DNA from 2 places in the Fructilactobacillus hinvesii genome. Region 2 is predicted to be linked to the other one. Evidence: riboswitches for the same ligand, from Rfam matches in the RefSeq annotation. Region 2 holds a riboswitch; the other holds the start of a gene.

Region 1 (15,505 bases), 390 kb from region 2:
AATTAACTTCTCTTTTGTGTCACGAAATCTCACATGAAACCTAGCGAAATGATAGAATTAGCACTATAATGTGCATCTGCGCCAAATTATACTAATTCTAAAGGAGTATCACCATGGCAGAACAAAATGATCGTAAACTGAAGCGGGGGCTAAAAAACCGCCACATTCAGCTCATTGCCTTAGGGGGAACGATTGGAACCGGACTCTTTCTGGGTTCTGGGGAATCCATCACACTAACTGGACCCTCCATCCTCTTGGCCTATGCCATTACGGGAGTCATCTGTTTCTTCATCATGAGAGCTCTCGGAACGCTGTTATTGTCCAATTTGGAAGCTAATTCCTTCATCGAACCGATTACCCATTTTCTGGGGGAAACCACCGGTTTTGTAGCCGGCTGGACCTATTGGATGTGTTGGATTATCGGGGCCATTGCGGAAGTCACCGCGGCCGGAATCTACATTAACTTCTGGTTTCCTGGAATTCCCGCGTGGCTAACCGGGCTCGTTATTTTAGGAATTATTTACGCCCTCAATACCATTAACGTGGCTGCGTACGGGGAAACCGAGTTCTGGTTCGCCCTCATTAAGGTAATTGCCATCGTCGCCATCATCGTGGTGGGAATTGTCTTAGTCCTCATTAACTACAAGACGCCCGCTGGTCACGCTTCCTTAACCAATTTGTACTCACATAAATTCTTTGGTCACGGGTGGCAAGGTTTCGCCCTGTCCTTTCAAATGGTCGTCTTTTCTCTAACAGGAGTTGAAATGGTAGGGATGACCGCCGGCGAAACGAAGGATCCCGTCCACGTGATTCCCAAGGCGATCGACGCCGTCCCGTTTCGGATCATCCTCTTTTACATCGGAGCATTAGCTGCCATCATGTGTGTCATTCCATGGCAGACGATTTCCCCAAACCAAAGTCCCTTCGTGGAAGTCTTTAAGAACATTGGGATCAACGGAGCCGCCGGAATTGTCAACTTTGTGGTTCTAACTGCCGCTACGTCCGCCTGCAACTCCTCGATTTACACCACTGGGCGGATGATGTTTAGTTTGACCCACGGAAGTAACGGCAAGGTCGCCCAAAAGCTCGGAACCTTATCTAAACGCCAGATTCCCCAACATGCCATTACCTTCTCGACCCTAATCGTTGCCGCAGCAGTCTTGCTCAACGTCTTCATCCCCAAGGGAGTCTTCGTTTTCATTGCCAGCATCTCAACGACCCTCTTTCTCTTCATGTGGTCGTTAATTATTTTGGCCCAAATGAAATACCGCAAGGAAGTGGATGCAGCCGGTAAGGAAGATCAGTTAATTTTCAAAATGCCCTGGTATCCATTTTCTAGCTACATCGTGTTAATCTTTTTGGCTTTTGTTGCCATCGTGCTGCTCTTCCGGATTAGTTCCCTCCTCGCGCTCATTGGTTCCTTAATTTGGATTGGCGCGTTATATGCGGTCAAAATCCGCCGCAATCGACACATCCCTAAACCCTAACTGAACCACTAAAAAAGACGTCATCTAATTGACGTCTTTCTTTATGGTTTTTTTTGCATTGGTTGTGATTGTGGTTGCTGCGGTTGTTGGGGCGGTTGCTGGGTCCCAAAGTACTTCTGGGCCAGCCGTTGTTCCGTTCCATCGCGGTGCAGCTCCTGAATGGCCCAGTTCAACCGGTGGCGCAACGTCTTATCTTCCTTGCGTACTCCCACTGCCATCTCATCAGGGGGAAAGCTCGTAGGCACAATCTTCAGAGGAATCTTGGGGTGGCTGTGAGCCAGGTAGTAACGTGCATAATCTTCATCAATTAAAACGGCGCCGAGGCGACCCACCTGTACGTCATTAATCGCCTTATCAAAGGTATCATACTGAACGGGGGCGCTCGTTAGATACTGTTTCAGATCCTTCGGATTAGTTTGAAACAACGTAAATCCCGATGATCCAGATTGCACACCCAGTTGCTTGCCGCGCATATCCTGAGGTTGGTTCACTCCCGAATCAGCCCGGGTTAATAAGACCTGCCCCGTCCGGTGGTAGTTATTCGTAAAGGCCACGTGTTGCTTTCGTTCGGGCGTAACCGTGTACCCATTCCAAATCGCATCGATGTGGTGGGTGTTTAGTTCCGTTTCCTTCATGGACCAATCAATCACTTGAAAGTCCGGTTTTAACCCCAGTTTCTTACAAGCAGCCTTGGCCATCTCCACGTCATAACCCACCAGGTGGTTATTTTTATCCCGAAAGCCCATTGGAACAAAGGTATCATCAATTCCAATTTTGAGCGTTTTTTCATTTTGAAGACTCTTCCAACTATCGGTCCGGTGGTTAAAGCGGTAGTACACGGTCCCAAGGACTAATCCTAGTAAGGCCAGGACCACTAAATTGCCGATGAGCAACTTTTGCTTTCTTTTCATCGTGAACTCCTTTCTAACGGTCAACGTCCGTTCCGAAGTCCAAAACCTGACCGTTGAGGCTCTGTGCAAACGGCAAATCGTGAGTAACAACGATCTGAGTTACATCACGCTGTTGCAATTTTTGGATTACTTCCGTCACCCGTTTAGTGGATTCTTCATCTAGTCCAGAAGTAGGTTCATCGTACGCCAACACCCCAGGATTCATGGCTAGGGCCCGGGCAATGGCCACCCGTTGCTTCTGCCCTCCTGACAATTGGAACGGGTAAGCGTCCTGTTTACTACTAAGATCCAGTTCGGACAACAGTTCTTGGCATTGTTGTTGGTACTGTTGCTTCTTTTCTTTTTTCACCACTTTGGGTGCTAACGTGACGTTTTCACTTACTGTATATTGCGGGAATAGGTTAAAGTCTTGAAAAATCACGCCAACGTCGGTCCCTCGGCGGTTGGGACTTAGTTCTAACTGTTTTCCGTTCAACTCAATCGTTCCAGTATCCGCCGCAATTAAGCCCGCTAAAATATTGAGAAAGGTTGTTTTCCCAATTCCGGAGGGTCCGACCACGGTCAGAATTCCACCGTCCGGAACCGTGATGTTTAAGTTCTGAAAGACAACCTGCTCACTATATGATTTCTTTAAATTCTGAATCTTTAGCATGTGCTTTCCTCCTAACGGTAGTAGTTGAGCCGTTTTTCAATGTAACGCATCGCAATGGTTAAGATGATGGTTAAGGCAAGGTACATCGCTCCCACTAAGAGGTATGGCACTAACGTTACATCCCGCGAAACAGCGATATTACCGGCCCGCATTAAGTCCCCTAATCCGATTACGTAAACTAACGACGTGTCCTTAATCAAATTAATCACTTCATTTCCTACCGACGGCATGACTGTTTTGACCACCTGCGGTAAGGTAATGTACCACATGGTTTGCAGGCGGCTAAAGCCAAGTACTTTTGCACCTGCATATTGCCCGGCCGGCACGGCTTGCATTCCCCCGCGAAAGATTTCAGCAAAGTAAGCAGCGTAGTTCAAAATAAAAGTGAAGACCGCGGCTTCAAACCGGGGTAGCGTGATTAGGTTGGCAAGACTTAACCCGTAGTAAACGAACACAATTTGCAGCAATAACGGTGTCCCCCGCATGATCGTAATGTAAGTATCGATAATCCAGCGTAAGACCTTTAATGGGGACTTTTGCAGAATGGCCACGATCACGCCTAACGGTAATGAACCCACTAACGTCAAGACGAAAACGCCCAACGTCATTTTTAACCCTTCCAGTAAACTGGGTAAAACTTGATTGATGTAACTCATAATTCCCTCCTTGACCGTTTTGGTGCGTTCCACCAGTCGAATTTGGCCAAAAAAAAGTCCCCCAAGCTATCAAAAAATTGATAACTTGGAGGACGATTCCGACTCGTGTTCCCACCTCTATTTTGACTAACATTACTGCTAGCCACTCAGGCACCTCACCTAGAATGGTAAGGCACAGCTCGTAACGGAGCAACCCGAGTATTTTCTAGAAAGTACCTGATGATCACGAGTGTGGTTCGCCTAGTTCCAATTGTCGCTTCTCAACTCCAGCGCGATTCTCTGTAAATTGAAAGTTAGGTTACTCTTTCGTTCATATCTTTGTCAGTATCTTAACCCCTGGTTAATCTTCGTGTCAACCATTAACTTTAAGTTTTTTTAAAGTTAACGTTCGTTATTTCTTGCCGTAGTAATCGGCCGGAACGCGAACCAGGTCATGTTCAACTAATTTTTCCGCAATTTCCACGGTGTTCGCAGCGGCACCCTTCAAAAGGTTATCGGCTACGACCCACAGGTTGTAAGCTCCTGGATTTTCGGGATCAGCGCGCACCCGACCAACGTACGTGTCGGTGTGCCCTTCGGCGTTAATTGGTTGCGGGTAAAGTTGTTCAGCAGGATTATCCTCTAGCACTAACCCTTTCCCGTTCTTAATCAATTGTTGGATCTTGTGCGCGTCTAAATTGGAGTTATCTTCCACTTCAAAGTAGACGGATTCTCCGTGCCCAATCACAACGGGAACCCGCACACAGGTAGCGTTGACCTTGATCTTTGGATCATTCATATCCCCGAGCATGATCTTTTTGGTTTCGTGAACCATCTTCCACTCTTCATGCGTTGAGCCATCTGGTTCAAAGACGTCAATTTGGGGCAAAAGGTTGAAAGCCAACGGGTAGTGGTGGGCTTCACTCTTCACTGGGAAAATATCCGCCGTCATTTCTTCCCCGTTTAGGTGTTGTTGGGCTTCGTGGTCCAACTCCTTAATGGCCATTTGTCCGGCCCCAGAACCAGCTTGATAGGTCGACACAATGATTTGTTTTAAGCCGGCCGCATCTAAAATTGGTTTTAAAGCCACCACCATTTGAATCGTCGAACAGTTCGGGTTAGCAATAATCCCCTTGTGCTGTTCAATTGCGGATTCGTTGACTTCTGGAACCACTAGGGGTACCTCTGGATCCATCCGAAAGGCACTGGTGTTGTCAACGGCTACTGCGCCACGCTTAACGGCCTCTGGGAGGAATTGCTTTGAAGCAGCTCCCCCGGCAGAAGCTAACACGATGTCAACGTCGTCGAAGGATTCCGGCGTGGTTGCTTCCACCGTAACGTCCTGTCCCTTAAACTGCAAAACCGTCCCTGCTGAACGGGGAGAGGCCAGTAACTTTACCTGCTTCACTGGAATCGAAGATTGTTCCAATTGTTGAATTAACCGAGTTCCCACGGCCCCGGTGGCCCCTAAAATTGCAACGTTATATTCCTTCATAAGTGTCAAAAATCCTTTCCTATAACACGTTTTCTAATCCCACGGCAAAACCAGTCAGGCGGTGAGCCTGTTTAATCGCAATGTTTAAGCCGTGCATAAATGATTCCCGGTCAAAGGAATCCTGCCGAATCGTCAGTGCTTCACCAGGACCACCAAAGAGGACCTGTTCGTGCGCCACGTACCCTGGTAACCGAACGGCGTGAATCGGAACATCTTCGTAATTAGCTCCTCGCGCTCCCGGAATTGTTTCCACGGGATTTTCCACCGTTTCTGGTTTTTGGTTCCGACCAGCGGCAATCATCTTCGCCGTGTTAATCGCGGTTCCAGATGGTGAATCTTTCTTATCGCCGTGGTGCATTTCAATGATTTCAGCATCCGGGAAGTACTGGGCGGCCTGCTTAGCAAACTGCATTAGTAACACCGCAGATAACCCAAAGTTTGGAACTAATAAGCCAGCTTGTTGTTGTTCATCCGCCAGTTTGGTTAACTGCGCCACCTGGTCGTCACTCAGACCACTGGTTCCAATGATCGGTGTCATCCCGTGTTCTAATGCAAACTGGGCGTTGGCAAAGGCGCCTGCCGGAGTCGAAAAGTCGACCCAAATTTGCGCCGTCGTTGAAATGGCGTCTAACTGGTTGAAGACCTGCGTCGTTTCCGGCAAATCGTAAGCAGCTGGATCCAAAGTCGTCACGTGGGGACTGTACACCGCCGCTAACTCTAACTCCGGATCTCGGTTAATCATTGCAGTGGCCTTTTGGCCCATTGAGCCCCGAAAGCCCGCTACTAAAACTGTAATTGGCATAAACTACTCCTTTTCTCCCAATGCTTGTAAGACGTAGGATTGCTCAACCGCCGTTAAATCGGTGATGGGTAAGCGGCATCCACCGACATCAAGGCCGTTTTTAGTCAACATGAACTTCACCGCAGATGGCGATGGGTACAAGAATAAGCCCTGCATCTTCGGCGTAAGCTCACGTTGTAACTTCCCAGCTTGCGCTAAATCAGAATTCAACAAATCATACATTTGCCGCATTTTTGGCAGGTAGAGATGGGAAGCCACAGAAACCACACCGTTGCCCCCAACGCTCTTAGCAAACAAACTCTGAGGGTCCTCGCCGGTGTAGACCAAGAAGTCATCGGGGGTTTGGTCCACAATTGCCTCAAATTCTTCCATCGAACCACACTGTTTAATCCCAATGATATTTGGTTCGTGGCTTAGTTCAACGATCGTATCAACATCCATCTTAACACCGGTTCGACCGGGAATGTTATAGATGATGATTGGGAAGTTGGTGGCTTGGGCAACGGCTCGGAAGTGCGCTTTCATTCCGACCTGGTTGGGTTTGTTGTAGTACGGTACCACTACCAAGGCAGCATCAATCCCAGGAATCTGGCTAACCTCCGTTGTAAAGTCAATCGTGGCCTGGGTGTTGTTACTCCCGGTTCCAGCAATCACTGGCACCCGGCCGTCAATAAATTGTGCAAAATTCGTGTACAAACTAATTTTTTCGTCGTGAGTTAACGTCGGGGTTTCTCCCGTCGTGCCCCCAATTAAGAAGCCGTTGCCACCTTCATTAAGGAGACGATCCGTCAGGGTTTCTAACGCTGGATAGTTAATTTCTTGGTCTGCAGTAAAGGGCGTAATCAGCGCCGTAATAATATCAGTTTTTGTAAAATCAGCCATTGTTTACTCCTTTTCTGTCATTCGTTGTTGTAACCAACCGGTAATCGCACTAATCCCGGGTTCAATTGCCGCTTCGTTGGGAACTAGTTCGCTGGAGTGCAGTTGGTGCTTTGGGTCTCCAATCCCCAACCAAAACATGGTTCCGGGAAACTTGGAAAGCAAGTACCCAAAGTCTTCCCCGGTCATTGCCGGTTCTGTTTCAATGTAGTTCACGTCCGGATTTTGTTGCATGTACTGAATGAAACGCTCCGTCAGATGCGGATTATTTTCCACTGGCAGATAGCCCCCCTGGTTCAAATGGAGGTCTACCTGGCAGTTATAGCTGGCAGCAATTCCGTTCGCCACCGCCTGCAGCCGCTCATCAATGTGTTCAATCATCTTCTGGGTTAGTCCCCGAATCGTTCCGTGGAGCTCGGCCTCTCCGGCAATCACGTTCCGGATGGTTCCCGCGTTAAATTGACCAAAGGTAATCACGCCCCCTTCGATCGGATCAACGCTCCGCGATACAATCGTCTGAACTTGACCGATAAACTGACTCGCTGCGACCACCATATCGTTCGCAAACTGCGGATAAGCCGCGTGTCCCTGGGTTCCCGTAAAGTGGACGTCTACTTCCGTAGTTCCCGCAAACAGAGTCCCCATCCGGCACCCAATTGCTCCTGCCGGTAGTTGCGGATTATCGTGGAGTCCGTAGAATTCATCGGGGCGCCATTGGCCGGTAAAGACATCATCTTCATAGGCCAACTTCCCACCGTTTTCACTTTCTTCGGCTGGTTGAAAGAAAAAAAGCAGGTTATCCGTTGGTTGTGCTTTAATGAACTTCGCCAACACCCCCATGGCAACGGTCATGTGAATGTCGTGCCCACAGGCATGCATCCGCCCCTGGTGCTGCGAGGCAAACGGTAACCCGGTATCTTCTGTAACCGGTAATGCATCAATATCAGTCCGGTATCCAATTGTCCGACGCGGCTTTGTTCCATGTAAAAGTACCAAAATCGCGGTTGGTAATTGGTCCGGAACCTTAATTTCAACAAAATCTACGTCACTAGCAAGGGCGTTGATTTGTTTCATTAAAAGAGCGTGCGTTTTAAATTCATGCAGCGCTAGTTCGGGAATCTGGTGTAACTGACGGTACAGTTCGTGTAAATCAAGTGTCATGGATTAACCCCGCAAATCGTCTTCCAACTTGGTTTTGTCCAACGTTTGTTGGTTGACGTCTTTTACCTTTTGGGCCGGCATTCCAGCTACCACCGTGTATGGAGCAACGTCTTCGGTAACGACCGCACCGGCAGCCACGACGGCGCCCTTGCCGACGTGTACCCCCTCAATCACAACGGCATTAGCTCCCACTAATACGTCATCGTCAATTTGCACGGGTTTGGCGCTCGCTGGTTCAATCACTCCCGCTAACACGGCCCCAGCCCCAATGTGGGAGTGCTTTCCAACGATGGCCCGGCCCCCGAGCACGGCGCCCATGTCGATCATGGAATCTTCCCCGACTTCGGCCCCAATGTTAATCAAGGCGCCCATCATAATTACAGCATCTTTACCAATCTTAACTTGATCCCGAATGATGGCACCTGGTTCAATCCGGGCGTCAATGTTTTTCGTGTCTAACAATGGTACCGCAGAGTTACGCCCGTCGTTTTCAATTTCGTAATCAGTTAACTTAGCTTGGTTAGCAGTTAAGAACGGTTGCACGTCCTTCCAGTCTCCAAAGATTACGCCAGTTTGCTCATTTACAAACGGACGAATGGTAGCTGGAAAGTCAATCGAACTTAAGTCTCCCTTCAGGTAAACCTTCACGTTTGTCTTCTTTTCGGCATTGCCGATGAATTGAATAATTTCTTGTGCGTTCATTTCAGCCATGGTAATTCTCCTTTATTTACGTTTAATCGCTTAATTTGACGTCTAAATGGGTTAAATCGGCGAGGCTTTCGCGCTTAATGACAACCTGCGCGTGTCCGTTCTCAACGAACACCACCGCCGGTCGGGGATTACGGTTGTAATTTGAAGCCATCGAGTACCCATAAGCTCCGGTTGCTAAGACCGCAATGACATCCCCAGCGTGAACTTCCGGTAACTGAGCATCTTTCACCAAGATGTCTCCCGATTCACAGTATTTCCCGGCCACCGTGACCGTTTCCGTTGTGTCCGGGTGCACGTTATTAGCAGAAATAGCCTCGTACTCAGCTCCATACAGGGCCGGGCGAATGTTATCACCCATTCCCCCGTCAACCGCCACGTACTTACGAACAGCCGGAATCGTCTTTTGCGAACCCACCCGGTACAGACTAACCCCGGCGGGTCCAGCAATCGAGCGCCCTGGTTCAATCCAAACCGCCGGCACTGGTAAGTCGTTCGCTTTCGTTTCTTCCTTCAAAGTGGTCAAAATTTGTTCCACGAATTCTTCCGGACGAAGCGGGTGATCAGCATCCGTATACTGAATCCCAAAACCACCACCGACGTTCACAACCTGCGGCGTGTAGTTAAACTCATCCCGCCAGCGGCGCATCAAGCGCACTAACTTCTGGGTTTCAATTTTAAACCCATCGGTAGCAAAAATTTGGGAACCAATGTGGGAGTGAACCCCACGTAACCGCATCCGGGGTTGATCCAATACTAATTGCAAGGCCTGGTCTGCTTGCCCCGTCAACATGTCAAAGCCAAACTTACTGTCCTGTTGTCCGGTTTGAATGAATTCGTGGGTGTGAGCGGAAACGGCTGGAGAAACCCGGAGCATCACGTCGATTTTGGCATCTTCTTCCTCAAGAACCTGAGCTAACAGGTCAATTTCGTAGAAGTTATCGAGGATGATGGTCCCCACGTGGTGGCGCACTGCCATTTGCAATTCCTCATAAGATTTATTGTTTCCATGAAAGCTTACCCGCTCCATTGGAAAATCGGCTTGAATGGCCGTAGCTAGTTCACCGGCAGAAACCACGTCGATATGAGCGTGTTCCTGGTTAACCACCTGGTACATCGCTACGCAAGCAAAGGCCTTGCTGGCATAACTAACTGCGTAGTCTACGTGTTGTTCTTCAAACACGCGGGCAAAGGCCCGAATCTGATTCCGAATCTTAGCTACATCGTAGACCTGTAATGGCGTCCCAAACTCATCAGCCAGTTCGGTGGCAGGAATGCCCCCAATCAAAAGCTGATTATCCTGAATTTCATCACTACTTAACATTATTTTCCTCCTCAATCGCTTTCAAACCAAAGAAAAAGGGCCTTTCGGTACGGAAGCTCCGTCCAAAAGACCCTACTGTGGTAAATTAGAATCGATTTTTATGAATAGCTCCCCGAGAATGAACGTCCCGACAGTCCGTAGCCTCTTAAGCTACGTCCCAGTTATCTAAGGCCCATCTCCCCTTAGCACTTCGGCAAACAATCCTTTCTCGTGGTTCCTAGCTGGATGGCAGCTCCCCGCGGTACTCTTATTCCTTGCGACCTCTATTTGATTTGCTTTAAGCATAACGAAAAAGCCCCGGGTCGTCAACCAATTGCCGTGGTTATCAACTAATTTTCTTTATTTCTATATAGAGTTTGCCAAACGGGTTCAGATTTGCGCATAATGAAGTTGCGTAATTAAACAAATGATGATAGTTTCACTATTAATCAAACCAACGAGGTCAGACAATTTATGAAAGTAGTTAAATTTGGGGGCAGTTCGCTTGCAGATGCCACCCAGTTCGAAAAAATCATCAAGATTATTAAACAGGATCCAGAGCGGCGGGCCATTGTCGTTTCCGCTCCAGGGACCCGCTTTAAAGGTGATATCAAGGTCACAGACCTTCTAATTCAGTACGCTTACGCCACCAGAGATCACAATGCGGTCGCTGACTTACAAACAGAAATCATTGCTCGGTATCAAAACATTGCCGAGCATTTTAACGTGCCGGATGCCGTCATGGAGCACATCAGCACGCTGATCAAGGACTTAGCAAAGCAGTCCTATCACGATTTTGCCCACCAACTGGCCACCTTTAAGGCTCACGGTGAATACTTAAACGCTTATCTTTTGAGTCAAATTCTTACGAAAATGGGACTCTCAACCACCTTTATGGACCCCCACCAGGTTGGCTTCGATTTGGCTGGTCCCGTTAACGATGCCCACGTCACCCAAGCTACTTATGATCACCTGGCTCATTACCGGGACTGTAAGGACTACCTAGTTTTTCCGGGCTTCTTTGGAATTAACGAGGCCGATGGAACGATTGCCACCTTCTCACGGGGCGGTTCAGACATCACTGGTTCCATCGTCGCCAAGGGACTCAACGCTGAGGTCTACGAAAACTTTACGGACGTTAATGCCATTTACTCGGTAGACCCGCACATTGTTTCCAAACCCAAGAGCATTCAAACAATGACTTATCGGGAAATGCGGGAACTTTCCTATGCTGGTTTTTCGGTCTTTCACGATGAGGCCCTCTTACCCGCCATCGAGGCGCAGATTCCAATTAACGTTAAAAACACTAACCACCCCGAACTGCCGGGCACGTTGATCGTTCCCGAAAAGGGATTTCAACCGAAAGGCTTCATCACCGGAGTGGCTAGTTCCAAGGGCTTTTCGGCCCTCTACTTGCACCGTTACCTCCTCAACAAGGAAGTCGGCTTTACTCTGAAACTGCTCCAAATTTTGTATAAATATGGCATTTCTTACGAACACATGCCATCTGGGATTGATGATCTGACCATCATTTTTGATAACCAGCAACTAACCCCGCAAAAGGTCAAGGCGATGTGTCAAGACATTCGCAACGAGCTCCATCCAGACCAGTTGGAATGGATTGACCACTATGCCATCATCATGATTGTGGGGGAAGGAATGCAACTTAGTCCCAATACGATTGAAAAGATCATTCGTCCTTTAGCAGACCATGACATCAACATCCACATGATTAACCAAGGGGCCTCTAAAATCTCAATCATGCTTGGAACTGACGAAGCTGATGCAGAAAAATCGGTCCGGTTAATTTATCAGCACTTCTTTGATAACAATCGGATTTTTAATTAATAACAGGAGATCTTAATTATGCCAACTTTACGTAAAGTGCACGGCTCTGAAAACCGTTTTTTCATTCTGGATCGCACCCAGTTTGATCCGCAACCCAGCTTAGACCAAATCTCACAATTAGCCGTTCAACTGAAACAGAGTGACGACGAACGGTTTAACGATATCGATGGAATCCTCGTGGTCGACCAGTCTACCCATCCTGACTGTGCTGGTAAAATGACGGTGGTCAACGCTGACGGAAGCATTGCTTCAATGTGTGGAAACGGGCTAAGAACGGTGGCTCGCTACCTCGCCGAACAAACCGGCCAAACCAAGTTTTTGGTGGAAACGCAGGATGCTGATTTACACGTAGAACAAGCCGCAACGCTCGCTCCAGCAGTTCCCGCCTTTGGAGTCGAAATTGCACCGGTCCGGTTTCACGCGGCTGATTTTCCATTCGCTGAGCTGGGCGGTGACACGGTTCTCAACCGTCCACTCCCACAGCTCGCTCCCGATCTTGATTTTACGGCGATTGCAGTACCAAACCCCCATTTGATCAGTTTCATGGATCACACCACCTTAACCGGGGAATTACAGGCCAAATTAGGACCCTACCTGAACGGGGAAAACCCCTACTTTCCTGATGGGGTGAACCTTAACTTCGCCGAAATCTTGGGCCCTGATCAACTTTTCGTCAAGACCTATGAACGCGGGGTCGGATTTACCAACGCCTGTGGAACCGGAATGACAGCCACCAGCCTGGCCTACGTCTTAAATCATGACCAAGGTGACTTTGACCACGTCGTGACCGTTTACAATCCCGGTGGAATGGTAAAAGTTCACGTCGCCCGGACCGGGCAGGACTACTCGTTGCGTTTAATTGCCAACGCCACGACTTTGGGGAATTGGACCATTCACGACACAGACCTCTTAGAAGGTCATTTTGACCAGGGCAACTATCAAGCCACCACGGAAGAGGCTGCTTACCAAGCGTGGGTCAAATCGTTACAAACTAAATAATCAATAACTCGTCTTTTTGCTAAAGGCGAGTTTTTTGCTGGAGTCGTTTCATTTTACTTACTAAAAATAAGTAGTTATAATAGGTTTACTAAAACTAAAGGAGATTAATATTATGACTACTGTAAACGTAATTTTAGGAAGTGTCCGCGAACCGTCCATGGGGAAACGTCTCTTTCAATACCTCAAACGCAACCAAGCTGAATTGGAACAAGCTGCAAACGTCAACCTGAAATTTCTCAAGGTAAGTGACTATCAGCTAGCACCATACACAGAGGCATTACCACCAATGGGAACCCCGGACTATCCAAATGGCTTAAAAGAAAACGCCCAACGCTGGGTTAAAGACGTTGCCGCGGGAGACGGAATCCTCCTGTTAACCCCCGAATACGACTACTCCGTTCCGGGTGCCTTAAAGAATGCCTTTGACTACTTAGGAACGGGGGTCAGTGATACGCCAATTCAAACAATTAGCTATTCAATGGGGTCGTTTGGAGGAATTCTCGCTTCCATGGCTTGGTTACCCGTTTTCCAAGTTCTCAGCTTAGTTAGTGTTCCGCGCAACCTGAACCTCCGTTTCATTCAAAACATCTTTACAGAAGATGGGGAACTAAACCCCGACTTAGAGGCGAGCGAACGGCAATATTACGCCGAAAAAATTACGGCAACCGTTAAAAATATCGCTCACTACGCTACTAAACTTAAATAAAATTCCACTCAAAGACCATGAAAAAATCATGGTCTTTTTTTGTGCTTGCCTTTTATATTATACGATGTATAATATTACTGAAAGTAAAGGAGCTGATGACCATCGCCATTCAAATTAGTTCAGAAGTGTTGGAAGGAATCGTGCTGGCCCTCCTCGCTCAGGAGGATTACTACGGTTACGCCCTGACGCAAGGAGTGAAAAAATTCATCCCGATTTCAAACTCTACGCTCTACCCAATTTTACGCCGGCTTAAAAAGGAAGAATGGGTAACGACGTATGATCAGCCGTTTGACGGCCGTAACCGCCGTTACTACCAAATTACTGCTGCTGGTCTCACCCAACTCGAAAAAGTTAAACGCGATTGGAACCACCATAAAAAAATTGTCGATCAGGTCTTTAATAATCAAATGCCAAGGGAGGATGAATAATGCCAACGGACCAAGAACAATACATTACAGAACTTAAATACTACTTAAAAACCATGCCCACTAAGGAACGTGATGACGCCATTTCGTACTACACGGAGTATCTCAAGGATGGCGACTTAGAGGACTATAAAGACATCGTGGAAAATCTGGGAACCCCCCGGCAGTTAGCCCGTCAAATCACTGCCAACTACACAATTACTGAAGACGAAAAACAACCGAAAAAGGGTAGCGTAAACCATAACGTGAAGTTGATTGTGACGATTCTAGCAGCCATCGCGTCCCCGGTATTGCTAGGAATTGCCGGCTTTATCCTATTAATGCTGTTTATCTTCGTCTTTACCGTCGGAGCCCTGCTCTTTGCAGCCCTCTTTGTGGCAGGATTATTCATCTGGTTGGGAATTACAACAATCTTCAGTAAGGGTGTGGTTGCCTTGAGTATCCTAGGAGCAGGATTGTTAATCCTAGGCGTCTTACTCATGATCCCGCCCATTGTCTACTTCGTGGTCCGCTTTATCATTCAAATTGGTGCTGACTGGACCAAGAAGATTTATCGTTACTCGCAGGCAAAACTAAGTCCGAGAAAGGATGATTCTCATGGTTAAATTTATGAAACGAACCCTCATGGCTGGGATCATTTTAGCCGTTACCGGTTTAATTCTAGGGGTCATCGGCTTTTATGCCGGTGGCAAGGTCCACGGTTTTGAAAAAGCCTACTCCCACCATAGCAAGCACATTGAACTCAACGTCGGTAATGATTCCGACGATGATGATGATTTTGACGATGATTTCTAAAGGAGTTTTACTAAATGAAAGTCGCAATTATCGGGATTCCCGTTTGCCTTAGCCTGTTATTAGCCCTCGGAATTGTTAGTCTGGTGTTAATGCTCGCATTCGGCTAAAAATAGAATGAAAAAGACTCAAATTAAAATTTAAAGCAAACAGAAGAAAGGTTATTTAACATGAACAAAAAATTCATTGGATTAAACATACTTGGACTGGCATTGGCAATCGTTCCCACCGTGCTGTTACCCAAATCATCACAGGCAGCAACAAGCACCCAAACCATCAAAAATACCGCTCAACTGAATACCTTAAAAATAAACGTTCCCGCCGTGCTGACCGTGAAGTCTGGTAATGAATTTACCGTTCAATCAAACTTTTCAAGCCAACAAAAACCCCACGTAGACAAAAAAGGAAATCAGATTGAGGTAACCGTGAAAGACCAAAAACTCTGGGATGAAGTCAACCACAGTCACCATGGCAAACTCAAGCACAAGGTCGTCATTACCCTGCCACAGGTTGCCAATCCGCAGACCGTCAAAATTAATTCCGGTACCTTAAACTTCAAAACTCCCACCACCGTTCAGAACTTCCAGGCTACCAGTAACATATGGGACATAACGCTAACCCAGGCTAACTTCAAGCAAACCACCCTAAAAAGCGATGGTGGAGATGTAAATAGTAATAACAGTCACATCGGGAAGACCACTA
Region 2 (15,505 bases):
GGCATCAGGATGCTTATCTAACAACGGTGTCTTCACGTCTAAAAACTTTTCGCCTCCGAGATCAGCGCCAAAGCCTGCTTCTGTCACCGTGTAGTCTGCTTGTTGTAAAGCCAGTTGCGTTGCTTGAATCGAGTTGGTTCCCTGCGCGATGTTGGCAAAGGGACCGCCGTGAATCAAAGCGGGCGTGTGAGCAATTGTTTGCACCAGGTTTGGTAAAATGGCGTCCTTTAATAAGGTTGCTAATGCGCCTCCCACGCCCAACTGAGCCACCGTCACCGGTTCACGGTCATAGGTATAACCCACCACGATCCGGTTAATCCGCCGCTTTAAATCAGCAAGGTCAGTCGAAAGGGTTAAGATCGCCATCATTTCGGAAGCCGCCGTAATTTCAAAACTACCTTCGCGGGGCACTCCACTGGTCCGACCGCCCAGTCCAATCACAATGTGACGCAGGGCTCGATCGTTAACGTCTAAGACCCGTTTCACAATAATTTGGCGTGGATCTAAGTTAAGGGGATTGTCCTGGTAAATGCTGTTATCAATCAAAGCGACCAGCGTGTTTTGGGCCACGGTTAGAGCGTGAAAATCACCCGTAAAGTGGAGGTTAATGTCATCCATCGGGATCACTTGAGAGTATCCACCACCCGTGGCGCCCCCCTTCATCCCCATCACGGGACCTAAGGATGGTTCCCGCAGGGCTAACATCGTCTGCTTGCCCGCTTGTTGCATGGCATCGGCAAGGCCCACGGCTACCGTGGATTTTCCTTCTCCGGCCGGCGTGGGATTAATTGACGTTACTAACACGAGCTTGCCAAATTGTTGCGGATCAACTGGGTGACGGCGTTCAATTTTAGCCTTGGAGCGACCGTACGGTAAAACTTCTTCTGGTTTAAACCCAGCGGTCGCAGCCACCTTCTCAATTGGCCACGGTGTGGCTGCTTGCGCAATTTCAATATCACTTTTCATGGGGCATCCTCCTCTACGACCAAACCATGGCCGTGCTCCTTCACTCTACTAATTGCTTTCATTCTGACCGATATCTGGTCGGAAAGTCAACTCCGTTTGCGATTTGTAAGTCACAAAATATTCGGGTAAACAAAAAAGCCACCCACTAAATGGATGACTTTTGGTTTAACCTAATCGTTTTCTAATGGTAGAAGAACACGTATCAATCACAATTACCATCAACACGATTCCCAATAAAATGATTCCCGTCTTCGACCAGTCTCTGGTTTGTAAGGCAAACATCATGGGGGTTCCGATTCCTCCGGCTCCCACTAACCCTAAAATCGAAGCGGATCGAACCGAGATTTCAAACCGGTATAACGTGTATGACATTAACGCCGGTAGAATGGTTGGTAACGTGGCAATCCGGAACGTTTGAATTTTGGATCCACCCGCGGCAATAATGGCCGTCTCAGCACTCCGATCCATCTCTTCAATGGCTTCTGAGAACAATTTTCCAAGCATTCCGACCGAGTGCACTCCAATGGCGAGTACTCCGGCAAAGGAACCGGGTCCCACCATTTTAATGAACAGAATGGCAAGCACCACTTCTGGAAAAGCCCGGATGGCAGTTAAGATCACCTTCCCGATGGTTGAACGGGGGTGAAAGAATTTTTTCGTGGTTTGAGCTGCTAAAAAGGCCAGTGGCACACTGAGAAACGCCGAAATGATGGTTCCTAAAAAGGCAATCGCCAATGTAATCACGAGTTGAGAAACAAGGTCTTCCCCACTCCCGTTATAAACATAGGACCATTCCGGATGAATGATTCCCTTCAGGATGGCCATACTAACGCTACTGGCCGACTTTTGAATTCCAGTGAAGGGAATTCCGTTAATTGACCAGAGGTAGATAAAAATGACTAAGAGAGCCACTACAATCCATTTAAAGCGTTCCAACGCGGTTGTTTTTGTTTTATTCATTATTGAAGTCGCTTCCTTACGTAATTACTGATGGCGTCAATGACAAGTACAACGGCAAAAATGGCTAGAATAATTACAGCCGTCCGGGGGTAGTCAAATTGGTCGAGGGTTTGTTGTAAGTACAACCCAATTCCCCCAGCCCCTAGGTACCCTAACACGGTTGAGGACCGCACGTTAATTTCCAACGTATACATAAAGTCACTCATAAACTGACCGGAAATTTGCGGAATTACCGCAATCCGAATCGTTTGCAACATGGTTGCTCCCGTCGCCTGTAAAGCTCGCACCGGACCCATGTCAATTGTTTCAATAAAGTCATAAAACAGCTTGGCAATCATTCCAAAGGAGAAGAAGGCCAGGGTAATGACCCCGGTCATCGGTCCAATTCCAAAAATGGCCACGAACAAGGCTGCCAGTAACAGGGTGGGTAAGGTTCGGATTAACGAAAGGATCAAGCGAATGATCAACCGTCCAATCGGGTTTCTCACGATGTTACGCGCTGCTAAGAAGGAAAACGGAAGCGCAATAATTGCTCCAATCGTCGTCCCAATGATCGCCATTTGGAGCGTCTGTGCTAACGTCCCCGCAATCTTTGTGAGGTACGGCCAGTCCGGATGTTTCATCTGATTTAAAACGACTCCGAATTGATCAGCGTTTTCAAAGAAGGCGTTCACATCGACCCCCGTAATCAGCGCCGAATAGTAAATTAGAATTAAAATTACGACTGTAATCGCAATTCCCACGACGTGGAACCGCCGCACAAACGATAGTTGTGGGACTTCCTGTTTCATTAGTTATCCCTCCCGTGTTCGTAAACTTCACGTAGGTCAGCTTCGTTGGCTTCTGCAATCGGTTTGTTGTAAACCAACTTTCCGTCCCGCAGCCCGATGATGCGATCCGCGTACTTTAAGGCCAGTTCCATCGAGTGCAAGTTCACCAACACGGTGATGTGTTCGTACTTCTTTAAGTTGTACAAGTCATCCATCACACCCTTACTGGTCTTTGGATCCAATGAGGCCACCGGTTCATCGGCCAACACGAGGGTCGGATCTTGCATCAAGGTTCTGGCAATGGCCACCCGTTGCTTTTGTCCTCCTGAGAGTTGGTCAGCCCGACGGTAGAGCTTTTTCACCATGTTCACTTTTTCCAGTTGGGCCACTGCTTTTTGTTGATCTTCCTTAGAGTAAATCCCTAACAACGTCTTCCAGGTTGGGTAGTAACCGGTCCGACCGGCTAACACGTTCTTTTGCACCGTAGCCCGGTTCACCAGATTAAAGCTTTGAAAGATCATTCCAATTTTACGCCGCATCCGCCGTAATTCCTTACCATTTACCTGAGTGATGTCTTGTCCATCAACGATGACTTGTCCGTCAGTGACATCAACCATCCGGTTAATCGAATTAAAGAGGGTACTCTTTCCAGCTCCGGACAATCCAACTACTGCCACAAATTCACCCTTGTGCACCGTAAAGTTGATGTCGTCTAATCCCTTCACTCCATTTGGATATCTCTTATTCACGTGTTTCAGTTCTAATACCGTCTCTTCACCCACTAGTTTATCTCCCCTTACTCGTCTAAGCGTCCTACTTTACGTAAGTACGTCCGCACAATGTTAAAGTCACTGTCCTTAACCGGAACGTATCCTTGATGACTATAAATTTCGTAAATAATCTGGTGTCCCTTTTTCGATTTGGCAATCGTTTGAAAAGCATTCGCAATTTTCTTGTCCCACTTTGGACTCATGTCCTTGCGCACCGAAATCGTATCGTTTGGAATTGGTTTCGTTTTGTAGAGCACCGAAGTGTCCTTCATGACGTTTGGATCATCCTTGGCCGCAATCTTGCGAGCCCCTTGGAAAACAAAGGCCGCATCGGCGTTGCCGTTATAAACGGATAAGACCCCTTGGTCGGCCCCTTTGACCGTAAAGGTTTTAATCCCATTCTTATGAATGTTAATCCCGTGTTCTTCCAATTCCACCGCTGGGAAAATGTAACCCGCGGTCGAAGTTGTATCCTGAATCGCAATCTTTTTTCCCTTTAAATCGTTCAGGTTTTTCACCTTTCCGTTTTTCCGGACCACGATTTCCCCTAGATACGTACTAGTCGGAACGTCGGTTACGTCTTCCGTTGCATCAGGACCGTACTTGTACCGGGTGGCCTGTAAGATGGCCTTTACTCCATAGTTAGAGTGTCCCAGTACGTACGCCGTGGGGGCTAAAAATGCCACGTCTGCGGTTTTGGATCCGAGGGCTTCCACCATCGAGCTTCCACTCGTAGATACCACCACTTTCACGGGAATGTGGAGTTGTTGTTCCAACATCTTTTCCAATGGTTTGGCTCGTGCTTCCATCTTGCCGGCGTTTGAAGATGGATTAAATTCCACCACTAGCTTCTTGGGTTGGTAATTTTCGGCAGTAGTGTGCTTCTTACAACCACTCAATTCGCCCCCTACCATCAGTAATACCAACGCCAATAATCCGAACTTTAGTACCCGACTGACCTTCATTGCGCTCCTCCTCAGTTAATAGTGACTCCAGTTTATCACGTTTTAGTTAACGATTGCAACATAATCCGGAAAAATGTTCGTATTATGTTTCGCTAGATGATCTTTCTTACTTTTGTTTAGCACAAATTGCCACAGAATGCCGAATTTTCGCCAATCAAAAAAGAGCGACGCAACCGTCGCTCTTTTCTTTCATTTATAATTAAAATAATTGTTGCTTGGTAATTTTCTTCATGCCGTGCATGTATGGTTGCAATGCTTCTGGAATTGTCACCGAACCATCTTCGTTTTGGTAGTTTTCCAAAATAGCAGCCACCGTCCGGCCAACTGCTAATCCAGACCCGTTCAGCGTGTGTACGTATTGTAACTTTCCGTTTTCATCCCGGTATTGGATGTGAGCCCGCCGGGCCTGAAAATCAGTCGTGTTGGAACAACTAGAAATTTCTCTGTAGCAGTTTTGGGCCGGCATCCATACTTCCAAATCGTGAGTCATCGCCGCCGTAAAGCTCATGTCACTCGAGGTTAACGTAATCACGTGGTATGGTAAGCCCAGTTTTTGCAGAGAACTTTCGGCCTGGTGTGTGATTGCTTCTAGAGCATCCCAAGAATCTTCTGGTTTAGTGAATTGGACCATTTCCACCTTGTTAAATTGGTGTAACCGAATCAAACCCTTAGTGTCTCGACCAGCGCTCCCTGCTTCCGAACGAAAGGCCGGAGTTAATGCGGTAAACTTCACCGGGAGCTTTTCCGTGGGAATCACTTCATCACGGTAGAAGTTGACCAACGGTACTTCCGCCGTTGGAATCATCGTTAAATCACTGTCGGTAATTTCAAAGCCGGATTTGTTTTCTAAGAACTTTGGGAATTGTCCCGTTCCGTACATCGAATCAGAATTTACCATGTACGGTGGTAATACTTCCGTGTATCCAGCCTTGTCGTTTTCGTCCAGGTAGAAGTTGTAAACGGCCCGTTCCAACATGGCACCGGCCCCTAAGTAGTAAACGAACCGACTACCGGCCACCTTGGCACTGCGTTGAAAGTCTAAAATATCCAGGTTTTCTCCAATTTCCCAGTGGGCTTTGGGCATAAAGTCAAACTGACGGGGAGTGCCCACCTTACGCAGTTCGACAGAACCTTCCTCGGTGAGGCTCACCGGCACTTGATCGTTCGGAATGTTTGGTAAATGAGCCGCCACGTCGTGTTGCTTGGCCGCTACTTTTTCCAAGTCCTGATCTAACTGTTTGATTTCCGCTCCCACTGCTCGCATCCGTTTGATGGGTTCTTCTGCATCCTGTTGATTGCGCTTTAACTGCGAAATTTGGTCAGAAACTTCATTTCGTTCTGCCTTTAATTGTTCGGTGTGCACGATTAAATCCCGGCGTTGTTGGTCTAACTCTAACAGGTGATCAATCGTTTCTGGGCTCACGCCCCGGGTTGCCATCTTTTCCTTGATCCAGTCTGGCCGTTGCCGAATTAACTTAATGTCTAACATGAAAAAGACCTCCTAAATTTGAACTACCAATTGTTAAATAAAAAGACCCCGCCCCTCAATTGGGACGAAGGTCTTTGTTCGCGGTACCACCCAAGTTCCTGACTACACTGAGCCAGGCCCTCAACTTGATTAGTAACGGAATCACCGTGCAGGATTAACTGCCCTCGTTAGCGTAGCGGAAGATTCGAACGATGACTCGCACCACCCGTCATCTCTCTGACGTTCTACTAAAACTACACCCTTCGTTTTCATTTTCTTTATTATACAATACTTATCCCAAAATTTGGGCAATTTTTTGATCCAGCAGTTGAAAAATTTGCGCCCGGGCCTGCTCATTTTCCACAAATTCCAGCTGATCACCGTCAATTTTAAGCTTGGGAGAAAGATCGTACTGGTTAAACCACTGGTCGTAGCGCCGATTTAACTCTTGGTAATAATCATATAGGCTGGCGTCGTGATCAACCTGCTCATAACTGCGGCCCCGCTTCTTAATCCGTGCCAGCATCGTTTCAAAGGAAACATGGAGGTAGATTAACAAGTCTGGAATCTTTTGATAATCAGTGGAAGAAACCGGAGCCAACATGTTAGCTAACAACGAGTCATACGTATCAACTTCCGTCTTAGTGGAACGACCCAGGTCAGCATTCAAATGAAACAACAAGGAATCTTCAAACAAAGACCGGTCCATCACGCTCAAACGGTTGGCATTGGCCTCCTTGATTGCTGCGAGTCGGCGGTTTAAAAAGTAAATCTGTAGCAAAAAGGCATACTTTTGCGGGTCTTTGTAAAACAACGGTAAAATCTCGTTATCATCCAAGGATTCGTAAAAAGCGGGAGCGTTGAAATGCTCCGCTAATAACGTGGTTAACGACGTTTTCCCCGCTCCAATTGGTCCTGATAAAACAATCATATGGTCCATCCTCCACTGAAACTGATTTAAAAAGCACTCCCTATTGTAGCATTAATCATTCGCTTTGTTTTCTTGGCTTAAATCAGCCGGAGAAACATCAACCTGATCCAACGGAATCAAGTGCGTGTGTTTGATCAGCTTGTAGGCAATGTACAGAATCAAGACCAACGGAACACTAATATAGGTAACGGCAATTTGGAACCATTGCCCGTGAACAAAGGCGCCCACATCCTGACCAAAAATCACCACGATACATAAAATCAAACATAGAATTGGACCAAATGGGAACCACGTAGCATGGTACTTTAGTTCATCTAACTTGTGTCCCTGCGCAATGAACGCGCGTCGGAAGCGGAAGTGTGAGAGCGCAATCCCGAACCAAGCAATGAAACCAGTCAAACCAGAAGCAGCTACCAGCCATAGGTAGATTTGTGGTCCCATGAAACTGGTCAAGAAGGTTAAAAGAGCCACGGCCGTTGTTGCTAATAATGCTAAGAAGGGAATCCCACGTTTGGAAACTTTCCCAAAAAGCTTCGGCGCATATCCTTCATCAGCCATTGAATACAGCATCCGCGTCGAAGCGTACATCCCGGAGTTTGCAGAAGAAATCACGGACGTTAAAATTACGGCATTCATCACGCTGGCGGCAGCTGCCAGCCCAGCCCGTTCAAACACAATTGTAAACGGACTGATAGACACGTCGCTCGCAGATGAACCCAATAAATCAGGACTCGTGTACGGAATAATGGCGGCAATCACAAAGATTGCCAAGAAGTAGAACAAGATGATCCGCCAGAAAACTTCGTGAATCGCCTTAGGGACACTCTTTCTAGGATCATCTGCTTCCCCAGCGGTAATCCCCACTAGTTCAGTTCCCTGGAACGAAAAACCAGCGACCACGAACACGCTGATAATCCCAGGAATTCCATTGACAAACGGGGCATTTTTGTAGGTAAAGTTATGCAGTCCTACGGCATGACCACCCATAATTCCAAAGATGGTTAAAAAGCCCACGATCAAGAAGATGATAATTGTGATCACTTTGATCAATGACATCCAAAATTCGGTTTCTCCAAAGGCGGACACCGCTAACGCGTTGATGATAAAAATCAGGATTAGCGCTGCCGCACTCCAAATCCACGCCGGAAAATGCGGAAACCAAAATGCCATGACCAAGGAGACCGTTGAAACATCCACCGCCACGGTAATCGCCCAGTTAAACCAGTAGTTCCAGCCCATCGCAAAGCCCAGGGCCGGATCAACGTACTTCGCCGCATAGGTCGAGAATGAGCCAGAAACTGGTAGATTAGTAGCCATTTCCCCTAAACTAGTCATTAAGAAGTAGACCATAATCCCCATCAGAATGTAAGCCACTAGGGCTCCACCTGGTCCTGCTTTACTAATTGCTCCTCCACTTGCAACAAATAACCCGGTTCCGATACAGCCCCCGAGGGCAATCATCGACACATGGCGGGATTTTAAGCCCCGCTTCACGTGCTGAGTTCCCTTTTCTTTTGCCATCTTTCTTCCTCCTGTAGTTATGGATCAGTTTAATTAAAACCTAAAAAGGGACCCTTCTTAATCCAGAAGAGTCCCTCACCTTGCCATTCGTATTCGTCCGTTAAAGCGCTCCGCATGCAAGTGCGACAGTCCTTGATTTCTTCAACCAAGCCCCAACCAAAAAGGTACCAGCTTTTCAGTTTCGGCAACGTTCCCTTTCCAACTGTTTCTTGGGGTTGGTGCCCTCCCCAGTCGTACTGATGAAAATTGCTCCTCTTTTTAGATTCTAAGTTATTTAATTCTTACTCAGTATAGGGGTTTCCCCTCTGAAATGCAAATCATCTTCAAAACCCCCAACGGTCTCCTTTGCTATAATGAAGAAAACCACGGAAGGAAGAAATCCTCATGACCACTAAAAAGGCCCTTTTGATTATTGACTATACCAACGATTTTGTTGCCGACAACGGTGCCTTGACTTTAGGCAAACCCGCCCAAGCAGCTGCTCCAGCCATCATTAGCCTTGCTAATGACTTTGTTGCTCACGATCAAGTTGTCATTTTACCCACCGATTTGCACCAAAAAGATGATCCCTACCACCCTGAAACCAAGCTCTTTCCACCTCACAACTTAAAAGACACCTGGGGTCGAGAATTTTACGGAGACTTGCAGCCGTGGTACGATGCCCACCGTAATGATCCTAACGTCGGGGAAATGGATAAGACCCGCTACAGTTCCTTTGCGGGCACAGATCTAGACCTCCAGCTGCGGGCCCGTGGCATTACCGAACTGCACCTCACGGGCGTTGCCACTGACATCTGTCTTCTACACACAGCTGTGAGCGCCTATAACTTGGGTTACCAACTGGTAATTCATCCCCAAGCGACAGCCGGATTCTCTAAAGAAAACCAGGCATTTGCGCTTAATCACTTCCAAACGGCATTGGGAGCCCGCATCGAAAACTAATCAATTAAACGGCTCTCCTGCTCAGTAGCAGGAAAGTTTTTTAGTTAGAAGAATGACGCCAAGCGCTGACCATGCTTAGTAAAGCAATTGCTAAAAGCCCCATCCCTAAATAGCTAACTACGTTGAGTAAATTCATTGTGGTCGTTAATAAGCTTACCAACGTTGAACCCACCGTCAAAATTGCGGATTCGGTAAAAGTCGCTAGGGAAAAAGCCGAAGCCCGGGTATGTTCGTACGCCAGATCTTGAATTTGATTTTCAAACAAAAGGTGCCACATTTCAAAAACAACGTTAATCACCACCAAACCCAACACGACAATCATGCGGTTGTGGGTCAAAAATGAGGCAAAAAACAGTAAACTGACCATTTGTAAAAGCATAATCAAGACATGTGGAGCAATTACACGGGTCAAGCGGTCTACTAACAGCACTAGTCCTGCTGCCACCAATGCCAATCCCCCAAAGACGAGCGAAATCAACTGTGTGGAAAAGTGGAGTTCTCGTAACATTAATGGTCCATACTGATAGCTCAAGGTAACGGCTGCCGCCGAAAAACTCATCGCAACCACAAGCCACCGAAAATTTCGTTCATGCCTTAAAAACGACAGAAACCTAGTGATAATGCCCTTGAAGGTAACCACTTCCGTTGTTTCCCCACTAATTTGCTGAGCGTCAAGCCCGAGTACCAATAATCCTGAGATAATGCGCGTGCCAATTGCTAACAAAAATAGTAACGGCCAAGAATAGCTCGCAATCCAACCGCCAACGGCATTCCCAAAAGCCATCGCAAGAATTCCCATAAAGTTAAAGTAACCAAGCGCTTTTAAATACTGGGGGTCAGTTTCAGTTCCCGCCGTTTCGTACACTAACGAAACGTCCGTTCCAGAAATCAGAGCTAATCCTAAGGCAAAGAGTACAAAGCCAATGTAAATGAGCCAGTGCACCGTGGGAAAGAAGTACGTAATCAAGTACAGCACGCAAATAATTTCTCCACTTAACAAGGCTGCTTTGTGCCCAATTCGGTCAGAAATAATTCCAGCCGGAAATTCAAATCCTGCTTGAGCCACCGTAAACAGTCCCTCCAACAAAGCAATTTCTGTCACAGACCAGCCCTGCTCCTTTAAATAAATCATCCACACAATCACTTCTAACATAATGTTAGAAAAACCGTTATACAGTAATAACTTTTTCACGTCGGCCTCCAGTGCCCTCTAAGGCTTGCTGGTTTAAATTAAAATATATTTTTAAATTATAATTGAAGCAAGCAATGATCACAACTGCTCATTATCTTGGATTCTTTAAACTGATCTGCAAACAAAAATCCCCTTTCTCAATTGAAAGAGGATTTTTACTTATTCAGTTGCTTTGGATCCTTGTTGTAACTTCGAGTGCCAGAGTCCATAGGCAAAGTAAACGATTACTCCCACAATCAGCCAGAGCCCCACGGCAATTTTAGTGGCATTTGGCAACATTATGATGAAATAAATGCTACACAATCCGGCCAAGACCGGTAGCACTGGATACCAGGGCATCTTAAACCCGTCGTTTGGAATATCCTTCCGGTGACGTAGCGGAATAACGCCAAAGGAGATGCAGGCAAAGGCCAGTAGGGTTCCCGCGTTAATCAAAGAAGCTAGTTGTTCCAATGGAACGACTCCCGCAAAGAAGGCCTGCACCACCAAGGCAATCACCACTGCATTCCGGGGGACTTGACTCTTTTCGTCCACCTTACCCATCTTTTGGGACAAAAGCCCGTCACGCCCCAGGGCGTACACCAACCGGGAACCACCAAAGAACATCGTGACCATCGCAGTAAAGATTCCAAACAAAGCCCCAATTGTAATCAGCTTGTTCCAACCATCAAGATGCACCACGTGGAGCGCGTAGGCAGCGGGATCATCCACATTCAATTGGGTGTAGTGCACCATTCCCACTAGTACCAGGGAAAAAGCCACGTAGAGAACTACCGCGATTAAAACGGTCCCCAGAATGCCCCGCACCACGTTGCGTTTGGGGTTGATGGTTTCCGCTGAATTAGCGGCTAAGGCATCAAATCCGATGAAGGCAAAGAAGACGGTAGCAGCCGCCGTTGAAATTCCCCCTAACCCCAAGGGCGCCCCGTGAAATTGCTGAGGGTAAAACGGCACGTAGTTACTTGATTTAACGTAGAAGACCCCGAGTCCAATGAAAAGAATGATGATTGTAATCTTCACGATTACCGCCGTGTTTTCGACCTTTTTAGATAAGTCGGCGCCCTTCGCGATAATAACCGCAATCACCAAAATAATTAAAACCGCCGTCAGATTCACGATCCCGCCTTCCATCGGCCCAGCTTGCAGAGCCTTCGGAAGGTGCACGCCTAACGGTGCCAATAGGTTATTGTTAAAGTAGGCTGCAAATCCAGTTGCTTCAGCGGAAACCGCCAAGAAGTATTCCAAAATTAGGGCCCAGCCAATTAGCCACCCCACAATTTCTCCATAGATCACCGTTCCAAATGAGTACGCCGAGCCGGCAATCGGCATCGCCGACGAGAATTCGGCGTAGGCCATGCCCACCACCCCGGATAACAGGGCCGCTAGTAAGAAAGCAATTGCTACGGCCGGTCCCGCGTGTTGCGCTGCTTCGTGACCCGGCAGGATAAAGATTCCGGTTCCAATGACCGCTCCAATTCCCAGTGCCACTAAGTCCCAGGCGTTCAAAGTCCGCTTTAAGCGGGCATCCGCCTGGAGGTAGTGCGCAACTGATTCCTGGCGAAAAATTCGTTTCCACATTGTTGTTCATCCTTTCAATGCACGTATAATGAATGCACTTTGTGATTGATGTTTCTTATCTTACCGGCTAGACTTAGATAAGTAAAATTAATCTTTTTAATCAAAACATTAGGAGAACTAATCCAATGAATCGTTTCGCCGTGTTCCAAAAAATTATCGAAACCGGAAGCTTTACCAAAGCCGCTCAGGAACTGGGTTATACCCAATCTTCCGTTAGCCAAACCGTCGCGAGTCTTGAAGCAGAGTTTAACGTCCAACTCCTCCAACGGTCCCGACGAGGAGTCCGCTTAACGCCGGCGGGACAAAAACTTTATCCAGAATTTCAACACCTTTTGCGTCAGTACGAAGATGCTCAAACATTAGCGCATCAAATCAACGGATTGGAAACTGGAACCGTCCGTATTGGGGCCAGTAACAGCACTTCGCGCTACTGGCTCCCCGGATTAATCAAGGGGTTTGAAGCCCTCCATCCCCACGTCCATTTCACCCTCTATCAAGGCGATTACGACGAGATTCTCGCTGACATTAAACGGGGCCGCGTTGACCTGGGCTTTTTAAAACGCACCTTGACCCAGGGGCTAACCACGGTGCCCCTCAAACGAGAAAAGTTAGTCGCAGTCATGCCCAAGGATCATCCGTTGGCGGGAAATCCGGTGGTCTCCTTAGCCAAATTAAAGGAGCAGTCTCATAACATCATCCTGATTCCAGAAGGCACCCACAGTGACGTTCGGGCGGCCTTTGCCAAAATCGGAGTTAATCCAGAGATCAAGGATCAGATTCAAGACGACTACACCGTCATGGCGATGGTCGAAGCCGGGTTAGGCGTGAGTTTAGTCTCAGAGCTCATGGTCGGCAACTCTGACTTTCAAATTGCAACGGCTCAAACCCAACCGGAAGTCGCTCAGGCAATCGAAATTGCCTGTAAGAATCCAGCTGGACTTTCGATTGCTAGTCAACATTTTCTTAAATACGTGGTATCCCAACGCGATTATTTGGCATAAAAAAAGCTTTCCAATTGCTTGGAAAGCTTGCTGTTTAGTAAGTACTATTGTGAAAGAGTTTCATCTGTACCATGCTGGGAGCAAAACGGACGTACAGGTATTCGGCAATTTGCAACCAGAAGTATGCTAACGTGGCCGCTCCCACTACATCTGTGGGAAAGTGGGCGTTCAAATAAACTCGTGACAACATTACCAGGATTAACCACACCACGAGCAATGTGCGCACAATGACCATCCCGGCCTTTTGATTAATCATGGGCACCAGCATGATCCAAATGATGCTCAAGACTAACAACGTTCCTAAAACGTGCCCGCTCGGAAAACTGTATCCCGTATCTTTGGCTAAATGAAGCGCTGGCCGTGCCCGTCCCACGATGTGTTTTACAATAAATCCGAGGGCATCTCCTCCAAAAAGCAAACAGAGGGCAAAGACCGCCGGTACCTTAGCCCGGCACCCCCACAGAATAAAGGCTAACAACACCATCCAGATCACGTCCAGCTTCGGACTAGCAATGAAGCTCACGATGGTGAAGAAACTCGTCATCGTGTTGGAATTCCAGTGTTGAACAATTCCCGTTCCAATTGTGTCTAAAAAGTTAATGAAGCCCCAGTTCCCCTTCACGGCAATTGCTAAAATCAAAGTTAACAAGCCGGCAATCACTAACTTATAAGGACGACTTGGATCTCTTTTAATCATCATTTTACTTTCCTACCTCCGCATTAATTCAATAGTGCTAGTATAGCATACTCCCTTAGAGTTCCTCGAATTAAGCCAGTCAGTTTCTGCGCTTTTGGAGAATTTGCGTTACAATAAATTATATTTATGCTAAAGGAGAACTACCATGCTCAATAGTATTATGCTGATGCTCCTGGTCGGCGTCTTCGTTGGAATCCTGGGATCCATTCTCGGGATTGGGGGCGGAATGATCATTACTCCCGTCTTGACCCTTGGAATGGGACTAGACATCAAATACGCAATCGGAGCCAGTCTCATTGCGGTGATTGCTACCAGTTCAGGAGCAACAATTGCCTACCTCCGCGACAACGTGTTAAACCTGCGGGTGGCAATGTTTTTAGAAATTGCCACCTCGGTGGGAGCAATCGTGGGTGCCCTACTAACCGGAGTCTTAAATCCGATTTTTCTCTACATTCTCTTTGGCCTGTTGCTCTTCTTTTCCGGTGCTAACATGGTCAGAAAGCTCTGGGGCAAGAATAGCGACCAAATCACCCACACCGATGATAAAATCGCACAGGACCTCCGGCTGAACGGATCTTACTACGACAAGAATCTGCACAAGGAGATTGACTACGGAGTTACCAACGTTCCGACCGGTTTTGGGATTATGTTTGGTGCGGGAATCGCGAGTGGATTACTCGGAATTGGTTCGGGAGCCTTTAAGGTCATCGCCATGGATACCTTCATGAAAATGCCGTTAAAACCATCCAGTTCGACCAGTAACCTCATGATGGGGGTCACGGCAGCTGCTAGTGCTACCATTTACTTCTTCAACGGTTCCATTTTACCCCAAATTGCGGTGCCATTAGCACTGGGCATTATCGTGGGGGCAGCAGTTGGTTCCCGAATTATGCAGATGATGCCCACCCGCTTGATGCGCATCATCTTCATTCCGATTCTCTTGTACCTGGGCTTACAAATGATTCTGAAAGGATTTGGGGTGACCATCTAATGAAACAAACCAAGCAACCAGCGGCCAGTGAAATGCGATCCGTCGAACAAACCATCGGTAAGATCTTACGGTGGGGGGTGGTCGTCGCTGCCATCATCATGATCCTCGGGTTACTGCTATACCTAATTAACGGGAGCCTCGGTGTCGCCACTAATTACCACGTCAAAAACTTCCATGAAATTTTATTCGGAATTTTAAATGGTAAGCCCTACGCCATTATGATGGCCGGCATTTTTGCCCTGATTTTGACGCCCGTTTTACGGGTCGTCGTTTCGATTTACTCGTTTTACCGGGAACATGATTCTCTGTACGTTGTCATTACTAGCCTCGTGCTCGTTATCCTTTTGACCAGTTTTTGGCTGGGAATCGAATTTCATTTATAAAAAAGTGACACGCAAAAAAGCTGAACCACTTACATCTGGTCCAGCTTTCTGATAATTTGCCGTCGCGTATAGTAAAACAACTGAATAAAAAGTTCGGAAAGCAAGAAACCCATTGCAATTGAACCAGCAATCATCACAACCTGAATCAGGTAGTAAAAGGCCATGTGCGGCTGATTCATCGCAATGTACTTCATGACTTGATAAGCCTGGCCCCCCGGAACTAGGGGCACTAATGCTGGTGTGTTAAAAACAATCACCGGCATTTTTTTATACCGCGCGGCCATCATTCCGCAGATCCCGATGGTAAAGGCGCCAAACACATTCCCGCCAACGTATCCGCCACCCAGACTTTGGTAAGCCAAATAAACCA

Evidence for each region. A riboswitch is a leader RNA that binds a small molecule or an ion and turns the genes downstream of it on or off. The one in region 2 is predicted to bind lysine.
Region 1: it holds a riboswitch for lysine, as region 2 does, so the genes downstream of both, lysA (diaminopimelate decarboxylase) here and M3M39_RS02840 (amino acid permease) in region 2, are expected to answer to the same signal.

What each region holds. Positions count from the first base shown of each region.
Region 1 is NZ_CP097118.1:201,382-216,886, forward strand. It holds gene M3M39_RS00960 (amino acid permease) at 114-1,487, shown strand; gene M3M39_RS00965 (amino acid ABC transporter substrate-binding protein) at 1,529-2,398, opposite strand; gene M3M39_RS00970 (ATP-binding cassette domain-containing protein) at 2,412-3,050, opposite strand; gene M3M39_RS00975 (amino acid ABC transporter permease) at 3,062-3,706, opposite strand; gene M3M39_RS00980 (aspartate-semialdehyde dehydrogenase) at 4,098-5,180, opposite strand; gene dapB (4-hydroxy-tetrahydrodipicolinate reductase) at 5,200-5,982, opposite strand; gene dapA (4-hydroxy-tetrahydrodipicolinate synthase) at 5,986-6,864, opposite strand; gene M3M39_RS00995 (N-acetyldiaminopimelate deacetylase) at 6,868-8,022, opposite strand; gene dapD (2,3,4,5-tetrahydropyridine-2,6-dicarboxylate N-acetyltransferase) at 8,026-8,733, opposite strand; gene lysA (diaminopimelate decarboxylase) at 8,756-10,054, opposite strand; lysine riboswitch at 10,152-10,328, opposite strand; gene M3M39_RS01010 (aspartate kinase) at 10,508-11,881, shown strand; gene dapF (diaminopimelate epimerase) at 11,900-12,880, shown strand; gene M3M39_RS01020 (NADPH-dependent FMN reductase) at 12,993-13,586, shown strand; gene M3M39_RS01025 (PadR family transcriptional regulator) at 13,688-14,014, shown strand; gene M3M39_RS01030 (DUF1700 domain-containing protein) at 14,014-14,616, shown strand; gene M3M39_RS01035 (hypothetical protein) at 14,609-14,806, shown strand; gene M3M39_RS01040 (DUF4097 family beta strand repeat-containing protein) at 14,974-15,505, shown strand, end outside.
Region 2 is NZ_CP097118.1:591,461-606,965, reverse strand. It holds gene M3M39_RS02875 (formate--tetrahydrofolate ligase) at 1-966, opposite strand, end outside; gene phnE (phosphonate ABC transporter, permease protein PhnE) at 1,132-1,926, opposite strand; gene phnE (phosphonate ABC transporter, permease protein PhnE) at 1,926-2,717, opposite strand; gene phnC (phosphonate ABC transporter ATP-binding protein) at 2,717-3,478, opposite strand; gene M3M39_RS02855 (phosphate/phosphite/phosphonate ABC transporter substrate-binding protein) at 3,493-4,431, opposite strand; gene serS (serine--tRNA ligase) at 4,631-5,920, opposite strand; gene M3M39_RS02845 (deoxynucleoside kinase) at 6,192-6,830, opposite strand; gene M3M39_RS02840 (amino acid permease) at 6,882-8,351, opposite strand; lysine riboswitch at 8,447-8,616, opposite strand; gene M3M39_RS02835 (cysteine hydrolase family protein) at 8,736-9,293, shown strand; gene M3M39_RS02830 (MFS transporter) at 9,334-10,485, opposite strand; gene M3M39_RS02825 (APC family permease) at 10,645-12,063, opposite strand; gene M3M39_RS02820 (LysR family transcriptional regulator) at 12,189-13,064, shown strand; gene M3M39_RS02815 (phosphatase PAP2 family protein) at 13,099-13,764, opposite strand; gene M3M39_RS02810 (sulfite exporter TauE/SafE family protein) at 13,907-14,752, shown strand; gene M3M39_RS02805 (DUF1634 domain-containing protein) at 14,752-15,135, shown strand; gene M3M39_RS02800 (threonine/serine exporter family protein) at 15,165-15,505, opposite strand, start outside.